2 linked regions of the Paracoccus pantotrophus genome follow. The protein of the gene in region 2 binds, or shares a complex with, the protein of the main gene of each other region. Links are inferred from orthologs where the notes say so. Each region holds a gene or a part of one and is shown on either strand. Other genes may lie near its edges.

Region 1 (7,440 bases), 1.6 Mb from region 2 along the record:
CGAGCGCGGCCGCAAATCCGCCGCCCAGATCGCGGCCGAGGCCCGCGCCTAACGGCATCATGCCTTGCGCCTGCGGCCCGGCCGCATGGGTATTTGAAGAACGAAGAAGTCCTGGCCCGACTCCGGGCTTCTTCGTTCCATAAATACCCCTGCAACAGTACCGAAGGGGCGGGGCGCTTCACGAATCCGGCAAGATCCGCGGCGACCTTGCCCCGCGCGCCCCGCAGTCGTAGAAGCGTCGCGACCCGCGAAAGAGGTGCCGCATGACCCGTCCGAAACCCGTCGTCCTTTGCATCCTCGATGGCTGGGGCATTTCCTCGCGACCCGAGCAGAGCGCACCCGACCAGGCCAGGACGCCGCATTTCGACCGGCTGATGCGCGGCTGTCCGCATGGGACGCTGGTGACCTTCGGCCCCGATGTCGGCCTGCCCAGGGGACAGATGGGCAATTCCGAGGTCGGGCACACCAATATCGGCGCCGGCCGCGTCGTGGCCATGGACCTGGGCCAGATCGACCTGGCGATCGAGGACGGCAGCTTCTACGAGAATGCCGCGCTGGGTGAGTTCATCCGCAAGCTCAAGGCCAGCGGCGGCACCGCGCATCTGATGGGCGTCGTTTCGGACGGCGGCGTGCATGGCCATGTCCAGCATGTCATCGCCGCCGCCCGCGCCGTGGCCGACAAGGGCGTGCCGGTGGTGGTCCATGCCATCACCGATGGCCGCGACGTGCCGCCGGCATCGGCCGCGGGCTTCGTCACCGAGCTTCAGCGCGCCCTGCCCGAGGCCGCCCGCATCGGCACCGTCATCGGCCGTTATTACGCCATGGACCGCGACAACCGCTGGGAACGCGTCGCCCGGGCCTATGCCGCCATGGTCCGCGCCGAGGGATTGCCCGCCCCCGATGCCGCGCAGGCCGTGGCCGAGGCCTATGCCCGCGACGAAACCGACGAGTTCATCCAGCCCACGGTGATCGACGGCTATGCGGGCGCCGGGGACGGCGACGGCTTCTTCTGCCTCAATTTCCGCGCCGACCGGGCGCGCGAGATCCTGGCCGCCATCGGCCAGCCGGACTTCGCCGCCTTCGACACCGGCCGGCGGCCGCAATGGGCGGCGCTGCTGGGCATGGTCGACTATTCGGCCAGCCATGACGAATACATGCAGGCCGCCTATCCCAAGCGGCAGGTGGTGAACACGCTGGGCGCCTGGGTCGCGGCCAAGGGCCTGCGCCAGTTCCGCCTGGCCGAGACCGAGAAATATCCGCATGTCACCTTCTTCCTGAACGGCGGCAAGGAAACCCCCGAGCCGGGCGAGGACCGCTTCATGCCGGCCAGCCCCAAGGTCGCGACCTATGACCTGGCGCCCGAAATGGCCGCGCCCGAGGTCAGCGCCAAGCTCGTCGAGGCCATCGAGGCAGGCTACGATCTGATCGTGGTGAACTATGCCAATCCCGACATGGTCGGGCATACCGGCAGCCTGCCCGCCGCCATCCGCGCCTGCGAAGCGGTGGACAAGGGGCTGGGCATGATGCTGGCAGCCCTGGAAAAATCCGGCGGTGCCGCGGTGGTCATTGCCGATCACGGCAATTGCGAGACCACCATCGACCCCGAGACCGGCGGGCCGCATACCGCCCATACCACCAACCCGGTGCCGGTGATCGTCTTCGGCGGGCCCGAGGGCGCGACGCTGCGCAACGGCCGGCTGGCCGACGTGGCGCCGACGGTGCTGGACCTGATGGGCCTGGACCTGCCGCCCGAGATGACCGGCACCTCGCTGATCGAGCGGGCATGAAACCCAGGCTGCTGCTGCCCATTCTGCTGGCCTTCGGGCTCGGCTCGATAGCCCCGGCCCAGCCGGCGACGCCCGCGCAGGGCGATTCGCAACTGGACCTGGCCGCGCAGGAGGCGGCCGAGGCGGCCGACCTGCTGCGCGCCGCCGTGGGCCAGCTGGACGAGGCGCTGACCGAGGACGATCAGGTCGCCTCGCTGACCCGGATGATCCGCGCCTATGAGCAGGGCATGGCCGCGCTGCGCGAGGGTTTGCGCCGTGCCGGCATCCGCGAGCAGGAGATCCGCGCCGAGTTCGACGCCCGGCGCGAGCGGCTGGGCCGGGCGCTGGGGGTGATGACCTCGATGCAGAAATCGCCCGAGACCGTGCTGCTTCTGCATCCCTCGGGGCCGCAATCCTCGGCCCGCGCCGGGATGATCCTGTCCTCGGTCGCGCCGGGGCTGGAAGCCGAGGCCCGCGAGATGCAGCAGAAGCTGGAGGAGATCCGCGCCGTGCGCACGATCCAGCTGAACGCCGCGAACACGCTGGCGCAGGGGCTCGGGCAGGTGCAGGAGGCGCGGCGGCTGCTGGCCTCGGCGGTGACGGACCGCTCCAGCCTGCCGGTGCGCTTCGGCGAGGATCCCAGGGAACTGACCGCGCTGGTGGAATCGGCCGATACGCTGGACGCGCTTGCATCGGGCATCGCCGGGATGGAGCAGGACGTGGGCGCCCCCATGGCCGATTTCGAGGGCGCGCAGGGCAGCCTGCCCTTGCCGGTCCTGGGCCGGGTGCTGCACCGCTATGACGAGCCCGACGCCGCGGGGGTGCGCCGGCCCGGCATGGTCATCGCCACCGCACCCGCCGCGCTGGTCACGCTGCCCTGGCCTGCGACGATCCGCTATCGCGGTCCGCTGCTTGATTACGGCAATGTGATGATCGTTGAGCCCGCGCGCGGGTATCTGATGATATTCGCCGGTCTGGCGCAGGTCTTCGGCGAGACGGGCGACGTGCTGGCGGCGGGCGAGCCGGTGGGGCTGATGGGCGGGCAGGAACCGCCCGCGCAGGAGTTCGGCGCCGAATTCGTCGCCAATGCCGCCGCCGGAGGCGGTGCTGGACAGACCGAGACACTGTATGTTGAACTTCGCAAGGGCAAGGAAACACTAGACCCGGCAGAGTGGTTCGTGATGAATCCCATTGTCGGAGAGGCCGCGGACGGGACAGGCCGCAACGCAACCGGGCAGGACGGAACTGAATGAAACATTATCTTCTGGCAGGGGCGATCGGCACGCTTGCGGGCATCACCGTCGCCACCCAATTCGCCGGCCCGCTGGTCGCGCAGGAATCGGGCAGGAACGCCTCGGTCTATGAGCAGCTGGACCTGTTCGGCAACGTGTTCGAGCGGGTGCGCGCCGACTATGTCGAGCAGGTGGACGACAAGAAGCTGATCGAGGCGGCGATCAACGGCATGCTGACCTCGCTCGACCCGCACAGCTCGTTCCTGTCGGCCAAGGATTACGACGACATGCAGACCCAGACCCGCGGCAGCTTCGGCGGGCTGGGGATCGAGGTCGGGCAGGAGGACGGGCTGGTCAAGGTGATCTCGCCCATCGACGACACGCCGGCGGCCGAGGCCGGGGTCAGGGCCGGCGACTACATCACCCATGTGAACGGCGAATCGCTGATGGGCATGAACCTGGACGAAGCGGTCGAGAAGATGCGCGGCCCCGTCGGGTCCGAGATCAAGATCACCATCCTGCGCGAGGGCGAGAAGGAGCCCTTCGACCTGACCATCACCCGCGACACGATCAAGCTGACCGTGGTCAAGACCCGCATCGAGGGCCATGCCGTGGTGCTGCGCGTCACCACCTTCAACGACGAGACCTTCTCGACCCTGAAGACCGAGATGGACAAGGCGATCAAGGAAGCGGGCGGCATCGACAAGGTGACGGGTTTCGTTCTGGACCTGCGCAACAATCCGGGCGGGCTGCTGAACCAGGCCATCGAGGTCTCGGACGCCTTCCTCGACAAGGGCGAGATCGTCTCGACCCGCGGCCGCAAGCCCGAGGAAAGCGAGCGCTGGAACGCCAAGCCCGGCGACCTGGCGCAGGGCAAGCCCATGGTGACGCTGATCAACGGCGGCTCCGCCTCGGCCTCGGAGATCGTCACCGGCGCGCTGCAGGACCATCGCCGCGCCATCGTCGTGGGCACCAAAAGCTTCGGCAAGGGCTCGGTGCAGACGGTGATGCCAGTGACCTCGGACAGCGCCATCCGGCTGACCACGGCGCGCTATTACACACCCTCGGGCCGGTCGATCCAGTCGCTGGGCATCCAGCCCGACATCATCGTCGAACAGCCCGCGCCGAAACCGCAGGAGGAGGACGAGGCCGGCAAGCCGCGGACCGAATCGAAATTCCTGAACTCGGAAGCGGATCTGCGCGGGGCGCTGAACAACGATTCGATCAGCGACGAGGAACGCAAGCAGATCGAGGAAGAGGCCAAGCAGGTCGAGGCCACCGCCAAGCTGCGCGAGGAGGATTACCAGCTGGCCTATGCCGTGGATATCCTCAAGGGCCTGGCGGCGGTGGACTATCATGCCCAGGCCGTGCCCGATGCCGCAAAGCCCGCCGTCACCGGCGAGGATGCGGCCCAGGGGGCGCAGGCGGAATGAGCGCGGACCTGCTTGGTCCCTCGGGCCTGCCCTATCGCCCCTGTGCGGGCGTGGTGCTGATCAACCCGGCGGGGCTGGTCTTTGCCGGGCAGCGCATCGACAATCCCGGCCCGGCCTGGCAGATGCCGCAGGGCGGCATCGACCGGGGCGAGACCCCGCGCCAGGCGGCGCTGCGCGAGCTGGTCGAGGAAACCGGGGTGACCACCGACCTGGTCGATGTGCTGGCGGAAACGCCGGGCTGGGTGACCTATGACCTGCCGCCGGAACTGCTGGGCAAGGTCTGGAAGGGCAAATACGGCGGCCAGAAGCAGAAATGGTTCGCCATGCGCTTCCTGGGCGATGATTCGGCGGTACGGATCGCCACCGACCATCCCGAGTTCGACCGCTGGCAATGGATGCGGGCGGCGGATGTGGTGGACAGCATCGTGCCCTTCAAGCGCCAGGTCTATGCCCAAGTGCTGGGCGAGTTTCGCGACATCCTAGCCTGAATGGGCTCGCACCGCGCCTCATGGCACGGGCGGGATGGGTATTGGGGAAACGGTGAAATGCGCGCGGGCGGCCTTCGGAGCCGCCCTTTATCCTAGCCGCGCAGCATGGCCAGCAGGCGGGTATCGGCATAGCCGTCGGGCGTCACGCCGCGGGAACGCTGGAAGGCCTTGATCGCCTCGGTCGACTGGCTGCCGAGCTTGCCGTCCACCCCGCCGGTGTCGAAGCCGCGGGCCATCAGCAACCGCTGGATCTCGGCCTTTTCGCTGTTCGACAGCGTGCGGTCGCCGCGCGGCCAGCTGCCCTGGATGCCGCGGCGGCCGGCGATGGCCTCGCCCAGATAGGCCACGCCGAGGGCGTAGCTGTCCGAGGCATTGTATTTCAGGATGGCGCGGAAGTTTTCCGTGATCAGGAAGGCCGGGCCGCGGGCACCTGCCGGCGCCAGGATCGAGCCCGAGGGCACCGGCGCACCGCTGACCGTGCGCACCCCCATCGCCGCCCATTGGCTGCCGGAATGCTGCACCGACTTGCCGGCCTGGTTGAAGTCGAAGCCCGGCGGCAGGATCACCTCGGTCCCCCAGCTCTGGCCGGGGCGCCAGCCGTTCTGGCGCAGATAGCTGGCGGTCGAGGCCAGCGCGTCGGTCGGGTCGTCCGACCAGATGTCGCGGCGGCCGTCGCCGTTGAAATCGACCGCATGGCCGAGGAAGGACGAGGGCATGAACTGCGTATGCCCCATGGCCCCGGCCCAGCTGCCGACCATATGGGCGCTGTCCACGTCGCCCGACTGGATGATGCGCAGCGCCGCCACCAGCTCGCCGGCGAAAAATTCGCCGCGCCTTCCGTCATAGGCCAGCGTCGCCAAGGCCGGCACGATCCGGGTATTGCCGCGATTGGCGCCGAAGTTGGATTCCATGCCCCAGACCGCCAGCACGATCTCGCGCGGGACGCCGTAGCGCGCCTCAATGGCCGAAAGCGTGCCGGCATATTGCGCGGCCTTGGCGCGGCCGGTCGCGCCGCGCGTGCCGATGGCGCCGTCGAGGTATTCCCAGACCGGCTTGGTGAACTCGCTTTGCTTGCGGTCGAGCGCCACGATGCCGGGCTGGTAATGCGCCCCGGCCATGGCGCTGTCGAAGGTCGCGGGCGAGATGCCGGCCGCCAACGCGCGCGGGCGGAAGCTTTGCACCCAGTTGCGGAAGCCCGCCTCGGAGCCCTGCCCGCCGGCCGTGGGCAGCCCGCCGAAATGGCCGCCGCCGACGGCGCCCGGTCCCTGGTTCAGCGACACGCCGCAGCCTGCCAGGGCAAGGGTCAGCACGGCCATGGTCGCGATGCGCGAGATGCGTCTGGTCATTCTGCCTGTCCGTTCCGTATTCTTGTTCTGCCTGCTCTGCTTCGGGCCAGTCTAGCCCAGCCGGGCACGGCTGGATAGGGGCGGATCAGCCCTGCTCGTCCCAGAGCGGCTCCATCTGCGCCACGATCACCGCGTTCTCGGCCAGCGCGCGGTCCATCAGGGCGCGCTCCTCCTCGGGGATCTCGTGACCCTCGGCCAGGCGCTCGTCGATGCTGCCGTGGCCGGTGACTTCCAGCGGCGCAAGACCGGCCTGCTTGAGGATGGCGACCGTCTCGCGCACCGCCTCCTCCTCGGTCACGCCCGAAGCATAGCAGACCAGCGCCGCGCCGCTGGCCTCTGCGGGCAGGCCGTCATCCGCGGCGCGGCCGACCTGGACCAGAAGCGTATAGACCTGTTGCATGGCTTTCCCTTTGTCGCGATCTGCCGTCATATCGCCCGAAACGGATGGAGGAGACAATGAGCAAGAGCTTGCGCCGCGTGCAATCGGCGCTGGAGGCGGCCGGCCTTGCCGCCCGGATCCGCGAGACCGACGACAGCGCCCGCACCGCCCAGGGCGCCGCGGCGGCGGTCGGCTGCGCCGTGGACCAGATCGCCAAGTCGGTCATCTTTCGCGGCGAGGAAAGCGGTCATGTGGTGCTGTTCCTGACCGCCGGCGGCAATCGCGTCGATCCGGCCAAGGCGACCGGGGTGGCCGGGCAGCGCCTGGACAAGGCCGATGCCGAATTGATCCGGGCCGAGACCGGCTTTGCCATCGGCGGCGTCGCCCCGGTCGGGCATCTGCGCCGGATCGAGGCCTGGCTGGACCCGCGCCTGCTGGATTTCGACCTGGTCTGGGCGGCGGCGGGCACGCCGCGCCATGTCTTTGCCATCGCGCCCGCGGATCTGCTCCGCATTACCGGCGCGAAGGCGGCGGATTTCACCGCCTGAGATGGGAAGGGGGCGGGAATGACCCCGCCCCGATCGCTATCCGGCCACGGCGCGGTAAAGCCAGATCAGGATCACCGCGCCGATCAGCCCGGCCACGCCCTGCGCCAGCCAGCTGCCGGCCTGGGCGTTCAGCCCGACCAGGCCCAGAAGCGCATTGCCGACGATGGCGCCGACGATGCCCAGGATGACGTTGAGGATGATCCCCGTGTCCGCCTTCATGATGCTGCTGGCGATCCAGCCCGCAAGAC
Region 2 (7,324 bases):
CTGGTCGCCGCCTTCGGCGAGTGGCTGCAGCCGCAGTGTCGGCGCATATCGATGAAGTCGCGCCTCGGCGAGAAGCTGGCCTATATCCACCGCCACTGGGACGGGTTGCAGACCTTCCTGCGCGACGGCCGTGTCGAGATCGACTCCAACAGCGTCGAGAACCTAATTCGACCGATCGCTCTGACCCGCAAGAATGCACTCTTCGCCGGTCATGACGAGGGCGGAAGATCCTGGGCATGCATCGCATCCCTGATCGCCACCGCGAAGATCAACGGCGTCGAGCCCTTTGCCTATCTGAAGGCAACCTTGCAGGCCGTGGCCGCCGGTCACCCGCAGGCAAGAATCGACGATCTGCTGCCTTGGAACTTCAAGCCAGCAAGCTAAAAGTGTGTGGGGCGTAGCCGCCGCTTACTTTCCTCCTCGACCGGCATCGCTTTCGATGCCGATTGCCTGCCAGCCCAACTTCTTCGCCGCAATGAGCGTGGTGCTGGAGCCGGCCAACGGGTCTCGGATGGAAACCGGTACGATAGTGCCTCGTGATGAGTCGAACGGTAGCTTCCGGAAAGCCGCACTGCGGCACTGGGGCGATCCCGACCGGCGACCATGGGCCAGTCGACAGATTTCCAACCGGCCAGCTTCCGGACTACAGGTCTATCCCCTCTGACAGTGTCAACGCATTGTCAAAGTCGACGCCGAGGTATCGAACTGTACTGTCCATTTTGGTGTGGCCCTTCAGAAGCTGAATGGCAAAATGATCTGCACATTACTGGACCGATTGTGTCCATCGTGCTGACCGGCAAGCGCCGCTCACGCCGTGTCGCCGAATATGTGGCATCTGAACTCGATTCGACTGTCGATGAGCTCTGGCCCGGCGTCTATTCGAATGGGGAGGACCGAGCGTGACCTGACTTCCCATTAAAACAACGGAACTTTCGAGGTGGCCATCGCCGCTCGGAAAAGAAAACGGGGCTAGACGTTTGCACCGCCGAACCCCGTCACGGATCTCAGAAAGACCCAGTACTGCTTTCTGAATCCTTCTTTTTCCTGAAAACGTCAACCCTCTGCGGGTGATCCGCAGCGAGTGTCGACTCGTTGCCCTTTGTGACGTCGGGGCGAGATAGCTTGCTGCACCTCGGTTGAACGGCTACCTCAGACTGGTGCTGCGAAGGCTCTGCCACGTTTGCCGCAGCCGACTGCCGCACCGAACTATAAGATTCCGCTGCGATGGACAGAAGATCTGTCAAAAATGGACAAAAAGCTGTCACAAATGGACAACTCGCATGTCACCTGACACAGGAAGTTCAGTGGTGAGCCCGACAGGATTCGAACCTGTGACCCACTGATTAAAAGTCAGTTGCTCTACCAACTGAGCTACGGGCCCATCGCACGGGGGGCTAACTACGGTCGGCGGCTGACAGGGTCAAGCGGAAAAATCACCGCCTCTGGCAGAATCTTTCCGGCAGGAGTATGTCACCGCCATGGAACACCAGCAAAACCCCGGCCAGAGCGTCCCTCTGCCCTTCATGAAGATGCACGGGCTCGGCAACGACTTCGTGGTGATCGACAGCCGCCGCTCCGGCGCGCTGCCCGATGCCGCGACCGTGGCCGCGATCGCGGACCGCCATCGCGGTGTCGGTTTCGACCAGATGGCCGTCATCCTGCCCGGCGAGAATGCCGATGCGCGGCTGGTGTTCTTCAACGCCGACGGCTCGGTCTCGGCCGCCTGCGGCAATGCCACGCGCTGCGTCGCGCGCTTCCTGATGGACGAATCGGGCGCCTCGGCCCTGCGGCTCGCCACCGACCATGCGGTGCTTGCGGCCGAGGATGCCGGGGACCGGCTGACGCGGGTCAACATGGGCGCGCCGGTGCTGGGCTGGGCCGGGATCCCGCTGGCCGAGGATGTCGATACGCTGCACCTGCCGATTCCAGGCGATCCGGTGGCGACGGGGATGGGCAATCCGCACATGACCTTCTTCGTGCCCGATGTGGCGGCGGTGGACCTGGAACGCTTCGGGCCCGCGCATGAGCATCATCCGCTTTATCCGCAGCGGACCAATGTCGAGCTGGTGCAGGTCGTCTCGCCGGACGAGATCGTGCTGCGCATCTGGGAACGCGGCACCGGCATCACCCTGGCCTCGGGGTCGTGCTCATGCGCGGCGGTGGTGGCGGCGGCGCGGCGCGGGCTGACCGGGCGGCGGGTCAAGGTCAACGTGCCGGGCGGGCAGCTGGAGATCGACTGGCGTGAGGACGGGGTCTGGATGACCGGGCCGACGGCGCATGTCTTCGACGGGGTCTGGCGCGGATGAAGGATCTGAAGCCCCCGGTTTTCGCCACCCTCGGCTGCCGGCTGAACGCCTATGAGACCGAGGCCATGCGCGAGATGGCCGAGGCCGCCGGGCTGCAGGGCGCGGTGATCGTGAACACCTGTGCGGTGACGGCCGAGGCGGTGCGCAAGGCCCGGCAGGAGATCCGCCGGCTGGCGCGCGAGAACCCCGGCGCCCCGGTCATCGTCACCGGCTGCGCCGCCCAGACCGAGCCCGAGACCTTCGCCGCCATGGCCGAGGTCAGCCGCGTCATCGGCAACCACGAAAAGATGCAGCCGGCAACCTGGGCCGCGATGCAGGCCCCCGACCTGATCGGCGAGACCGAGCGGGTGCAGGTCGACGACATCATGTCGGTGCGCGAGACGGCGGGCCACCTGATCGACGGCTTCGGCCGGCATCGGGCCTATGTGCAGGTGCAGAACGGCTGCGATCATCGCTGCACCTTCTGCATCATTCCTTACGGCAGGGGCAATTCGCGCTCGGTGCCGGCGGGGGTGGTGGTGGACCAGATCAAGCGGCTGCGGGATCGCGGCTTCAACGAGGTGGTGCTGACCGGGGTGGACCTGACCTCGTGGGGCGCCGATCTGCCGGGGCAGCCGCGGCTGGGCGATCTGGTCATGCGTATCCTGCGGCTGGTGCCGGATCTGCCGCGGCTGCGCATCAGCTCGATCGATTCGATCGAGGCGGACGAAAACCTGATGCTGGCCATCGCCACCGAGCCGCGGCTGATGCCGCATCTGCACCTGTCGCTGCAGGCCGGCGACGACATGATCCTGAAGCGGATGAAGCGCCGCCACCTGCGCGACGACGCCATCCGTTTCTGCGAGGCGGCGCGCAAGCTGCGGCCCGGCATCGTCTTCGGCGCCGACATCATCGCCGGCTTCCCGACCGAGACCGAGGCGATGTTTGAAAACAGCCTGAAGCTGGTCGAGGATTGCGGGCTGACCTTCCTGCATGTGTTTCCCTATTCGGCGCGGAAGGGCACGCCGGCGGCGCGGATGCCGCGCGTGCCCGGCCCGGCGATCAGGGAGCGCGCGGCGCGGCTGCGGGCGGCGGGCGATGCGGCGCTGGCCCGGCATCTTGAGGCCGAGCTCGGCGCGCTGCGCATGGTGCTGACCGAGGGGCCGCGGCTGGGCCGGACGGAGCATTTCACCGAGGTCGCCTTCGACCGCGACATGCCCGAGGGCACGCTGGTGGAGCTGCGCATCGCCGGCCATGACGGGCAGCGGCTGAGGGCCTGAGGGCGGCCGTTTCAGCGTGGCCGCGGGGGCTGTCTGCCCCCCGTCCACCGGCCTGCGGCCGCCGGACTCCCCCCGAGGATATTTGACCAAGAAAGAAGCCGGGGCGGGGTGCCGCCATTGCGGGTGCGGGCCTGGCGGGCATTTGCCCTGTTCGGGGGCGGGATTTTCGGCAAGCTGCGGAACATTTCCTTGCCGGGCGGGGCGGCTGTCCATAATCCTTGGGCCGATGACCTTGCTTTATACGCATCCCTCGGGCTTTTCGCATGTGACGCCGCCCAGCCATCCCGAGCAGGTGGCCCGGCTGGATGCCGTGTTGGCCGCGCTGGAGGGGATGGACCTGGAGCGGCGCGAGGCGCCCGAGGCGGCGGAGAGGGACATCCTGCGCGCCCATCCGGCCGGGTACCTGGCGCTTTTGCGGCGGAAGCTGCCGGCCGAGGGCTGGAGCATGCTCGATTCGGACACTTATCTGGCGCCGGGCAGCCTGGAGGCGGCGCGCCATGCCGCCGGCGGGGCCTGCGCCGCCGTGGATGCGGTGCTGGCGGGCGAGGCGCCCAATGCCTTCGTCGCCATGCGCCCGCCGGGCCATCATGCCGAGCGCATGAAGGCCATGGGGTTCTGCATCCTGTCCTCGGTCGCCATCGCCGCCCTGCGGGCGCTGGACCATCACGGGCTGGACCGGGTGGCGGTGCTGGATTTCGACGTGCATCACGGCAACGGCACCCAGGACGTGCTGTGGGACGAGAAGCGGGCGTTCTTCGCCTCGACCCACCAGGTGCCGCTTTATCCCGGCACCGGCGCGGCCTCGGAGCGGGGTGCGCATGGCCAGATCGTCAACATGCCGCTGGCGCCGGGCAGCGGCGGGGACGAGGCGCGCGCGGCCTGGCGGGCGATCTGCGACCGGGTCGCGGCCTGGCGGCCGCAGCTGGTGCTGGTCTCGGCCGGGTTCGACGCCCATGCCGACGACCCCCTTGCCGCGCTGATGTGGCGCGAGGCGGATTTCACCGCCATCACCCGGATGATCTGCGACACGGCGGCGGGGTGTTCGGCCCCGGTGGTATCGGCGCTGGAAGGCGGTTATGATCTGGCCGCTCTGGGCCGCTCGGCGCGCGCCCATGTCGATGTGCTGAGGGAGACTGCCGCGTGACCGGGACCGAGATCGAGAACATGTCCTTCGAGGAGGCGATGAAAGAGCTGGAGGCGACGGTCGGCCGTCTGGAGCATGGCGAGGCCACGCTGGAGGAATCGATCAAGCTCTACGAGCGCGGTGCGGCCCTGCGGGCGCATTGCGACAAGCGCCTGCGCGAGGCCGAGGAGCGGGTGGAAAAGATCACTTTGGCGGCCAACGGCCAGCCCGACGGGACCGTTCCGGCCGAGGGGCTGTGATGCGGGACCGCCTTGCCGAGGTGAAGGCGCAGGTCCAGGCCGCGCTGGACGAGGTCATGGCCGGCCTGCCCGAGGGCGAGCTGACCGATGCCATGCGCTATGCCTGCACCGGCGGCAAGCGCATCCGCGCCTTCCTGGTCATGGAATCGGCGCGGCTGTTCGGCTTGCCCGACGCAGCATCGCTGCCGGTCGCGGCGGCGGTCGAGGCGCTGCATGCCTATAGCCTGGTCCATGACGATCTGCCCTCGATGGACGACGACGACCTGCGCCGCGGCCTGCCCACCGTGCATGTGCAATGGTCCGAGGCCACCGCCATCCTGGCCGGCGACGCGCTGCAAAGCCTGGCTTTTGGCCTTTTGACCGAGCCGCTGGTCGGCCCGCCCGAGGCGCGGCTGGCGTTGGTGTGCGGCCTGTCCGATGCGGCGGGCGGGCGCGGCATGGTCTGGGGCCAGGCGCTGGACATCGCCGCCGAGACCGCCGCCGAGCCCTTGGACCTTGCCGCCATCACCCGGCTGCAGCAGGCCAAGACCGGGGCGCTGATCCAGTTCGCCGCCACCGCCGGCGCGGTCATGGCGGGCGAGGATCCCGGCCCGCTGGCGGAATATGCCCGCAACCTGGGCCTGGCCTTCCAGATCCAGGACGACATTCTCGACGTGACCGGCACCGAGGCCGAGACGGGCAAGCGCACCGGCAAGGACGGCGCCGCCAACAAGGCGACCTTCGTCTCGCTGCTGGGGCTGGAGGGCGCGCGGGACAAGGCGCGCGCGCTGGTCCGAGATGCCGAAGCCGCCCTTGATGCCTATGGCGAGGGCGCAGGAAACTTGCGGCAGCTCGCGCGTTTCGTTATCGAACGCGACGCCTGACAGCCCGCCCGGAGAGGGGCAAGCCATGACCGATGAAACTTCCCACCGCCCCGCGACGCCGATCCTGGACCGGGTTCACCTGCCGTCCGACCTCAAGGATCTGACCGATCGCGAGCTGCGGCAGCTTGCCGACGAGCTGCGGGCCGAGACGGTCAGCGCCGTTTCCGTCACCGGCGGCCATCTGGGCGCCGGGCTGGGCGTGGTCGAACTGACCGTGGCGCTGCACGCGGTCTTTGACGCACCGCGCGACAAGATCATCTGGGACGTGGGCCATCAATGCTATCCGCACAAGATCCTGACCGGGCGCCGCGACCGCATCCGCACCCTGCGGATGGAGGGCGGGCTTTCCGGTTTCACCAAGCGTTCGGAAAGTGCCTATGACCCGTTCGGCGCCGGGCACAGCTCGACCTCGATCAGCGCGGCGCTGGGCTTTGCCATGGCGCGCGAACTGGGCGGCGATCCGGGCGATGCCGTCGCGGTGATCGGCGACGGCGCGATGAGCGCGGGCATGGCCTTCGAGGCGCTGAACAATGCCGGCGACCTGGGCAAGCGGCTGTTCGTGGTCTTGAACGACAACGAGATGTCCATCGCGCCGCCCACCGGGGCGCTGTCGCGCTATCTGACCCGGCTTTACGCCGAGGGGCCGTTCCAGGATCTCAAGGCCGTCGCCAAGGGCGCGGTCGGCTTCCTGCCGCCCAGCCTGCAAGAGGGGGCGCGGCGGGCCAAGGAGATGCTCAAGGGCATGACCGTCGGCGGCACGCTGTTCGAGGAACTGGGGTTTTCCTATATCGGCCCGGTCGATGGCCACGACCTCGACCAGCTTCTGCCGCTTCTGCGCACGGTCAAGGCGCGGGCGACGGGGCCGGTGCTGCTGCATGTCGTGACCCGCAAGGGCAAGGGCTACGGCCCGGCCGAGCGCGCCGCCGACAAGGGCCATGCCACGGCGAAATTCGACGTTCACACCGGCGCGCAGGCCAAGGCGAAATCGAACGCACCCAGCTATACCTCGGTCTTTGCCCGTGCGCTGGTCGATCAGGCCAGCCGCGACGCCCGCATTGTCGCCGTCACCGCCGCCATGCCGGACGGCACCGGGCTGAATCTGTTCGCCGAGCGTTTTCCGCGCCGCTGCTTCGACGTGGGCATTGCCGAGCAGCATGCCGTGACCTTCTCGGCGGGGCTGGCGGCGGGGGGGATGAAGCCGTTCTGCGCGCTTTATTCGACCTTCCTGCAGCGCGGCTACGACCAGGTGGTGCATGACGTGGCGATCCAGCGCCTGCCGGTGCGCTTTGCCATCGACCGCGCCGGTCTGGTCGGTGCCGATGGCGCCACCCATGCCGGCGCCTATGACATCGCCTTCCTCGCGAACCTGCCCGGCATGGTGGTCATGGCCGCCGCGGATGAGGCGGAACTGGTCCATATGGTCGCCACCGCGGCGGCTCATGACGAAGGCCCCATCGCCTTCCGCTATCCGCGCGGCGAGGGCACCGGCGTCGAGATGCCCGAACGCGGCGAG

Evidence for each region.
Region 1: the proteins of dapF (region 2) and ESD82_RS11710 are in contact, whole or in part, in a solved structure (PDB 5YGU), measured with the Escherichia coli proteins. The link is inferred for Paracoccus pantotrophus from one-to-one orthologs.

Annotation. Positions count from the first base shown.
Region 1 is NZ_CP044426.1:254,677-262,116, reverse strand. What follows is about bases 3,174-6,173. They hold ESD82_RS11710 (RNA pyrophosphohydrolase), read left to right. Parts: upstream 3,174-4,427; coding sequence 4,428-4,919; downstream 4,920-6,173. Other genes in these bases: ESD82_RS11705 (lytic murein transglycosylase), read right to left, coding at 5,012-6,173; ESD82_RS11715 (S41 family peptidase), read left to right, coding at 3,174-4,431. Outside these bases: 23S rRNA (adenine(2503)-C(2))-methyltransferase RlmN, read left to right, coding at 1-52; gpmI (2,3-bisphosphoglycerate-independent phosphoglycerate mutase), read left to right, coding at 264-1,787; ESD82_RS11720 (murein hydrolase activator EnvC family protein), read left to right, coding at 1,784-3,019; more of ESD82_RS11715, read left to right, coding at 3,016-3,173; more of ESD82_RS11705, read right to left, coding at 6,174-6,265; ESD82_RS11700 (hypothetical protein), read right to left, coding at 6,351-6,665; ESD82_RS11695 (YbaK/EbsC family protein), read left to right, coding at 6,722-7,192; ESD82_RS11690 (GlsB/YeaQ/YmgE family stress response membrane protein), read right to left, coding at 7,229-7,440. UniProt on the Escherichia coli protein: Master regulator of 5'-end-dependent mRNA decay.
Region 2 is NZ_CP044426.1:1,889,797-1,897,120, reverse strand. Bases 509-3,392 are described here. They hold dapF (diaminopimelate epimerase), read left to right. Parts: upstream 509-1,478; coding sequence 1,479-2,306; downstream 2,307-3,392. Other genes in these bases: mtaB (tRNA (N(6)-L-threonylcarbamoyladenosine(37)-C(2))-methylthiotransferase MtaB), read left to right, coding at 2,312-3,392. In the rest of the region: more of mtaB, read left to right, coding at 3,393-3,565; ESD82_RS19815 (histone deacetylase family protein), read left to right, coding at 3,792-4,709; ESD82_RS19810 (exodeoxyribonuclease VII small subunit), read left to right, coding at 4,706-4,948; ESD82_RS19805 (polyprenyl synthetase family protein), read left to right, coding at 4,948-5,811; dxs (1-deoxy-D-xylulose-5-phosphate synthase), read left to right, coding at 5,837-7,324. UniProt on the Escherichia coli protein: Involved in the succinylase branch of the L-lysine biosynthesis and in the biosynthesis of the pentapeptide incorporated in the peptidoglycan moiety. Catalyzes the stereoinversion of LL-2,6-diaminopimelate (L,L-DAP) to meso-diaminopimelate (meso-DAP).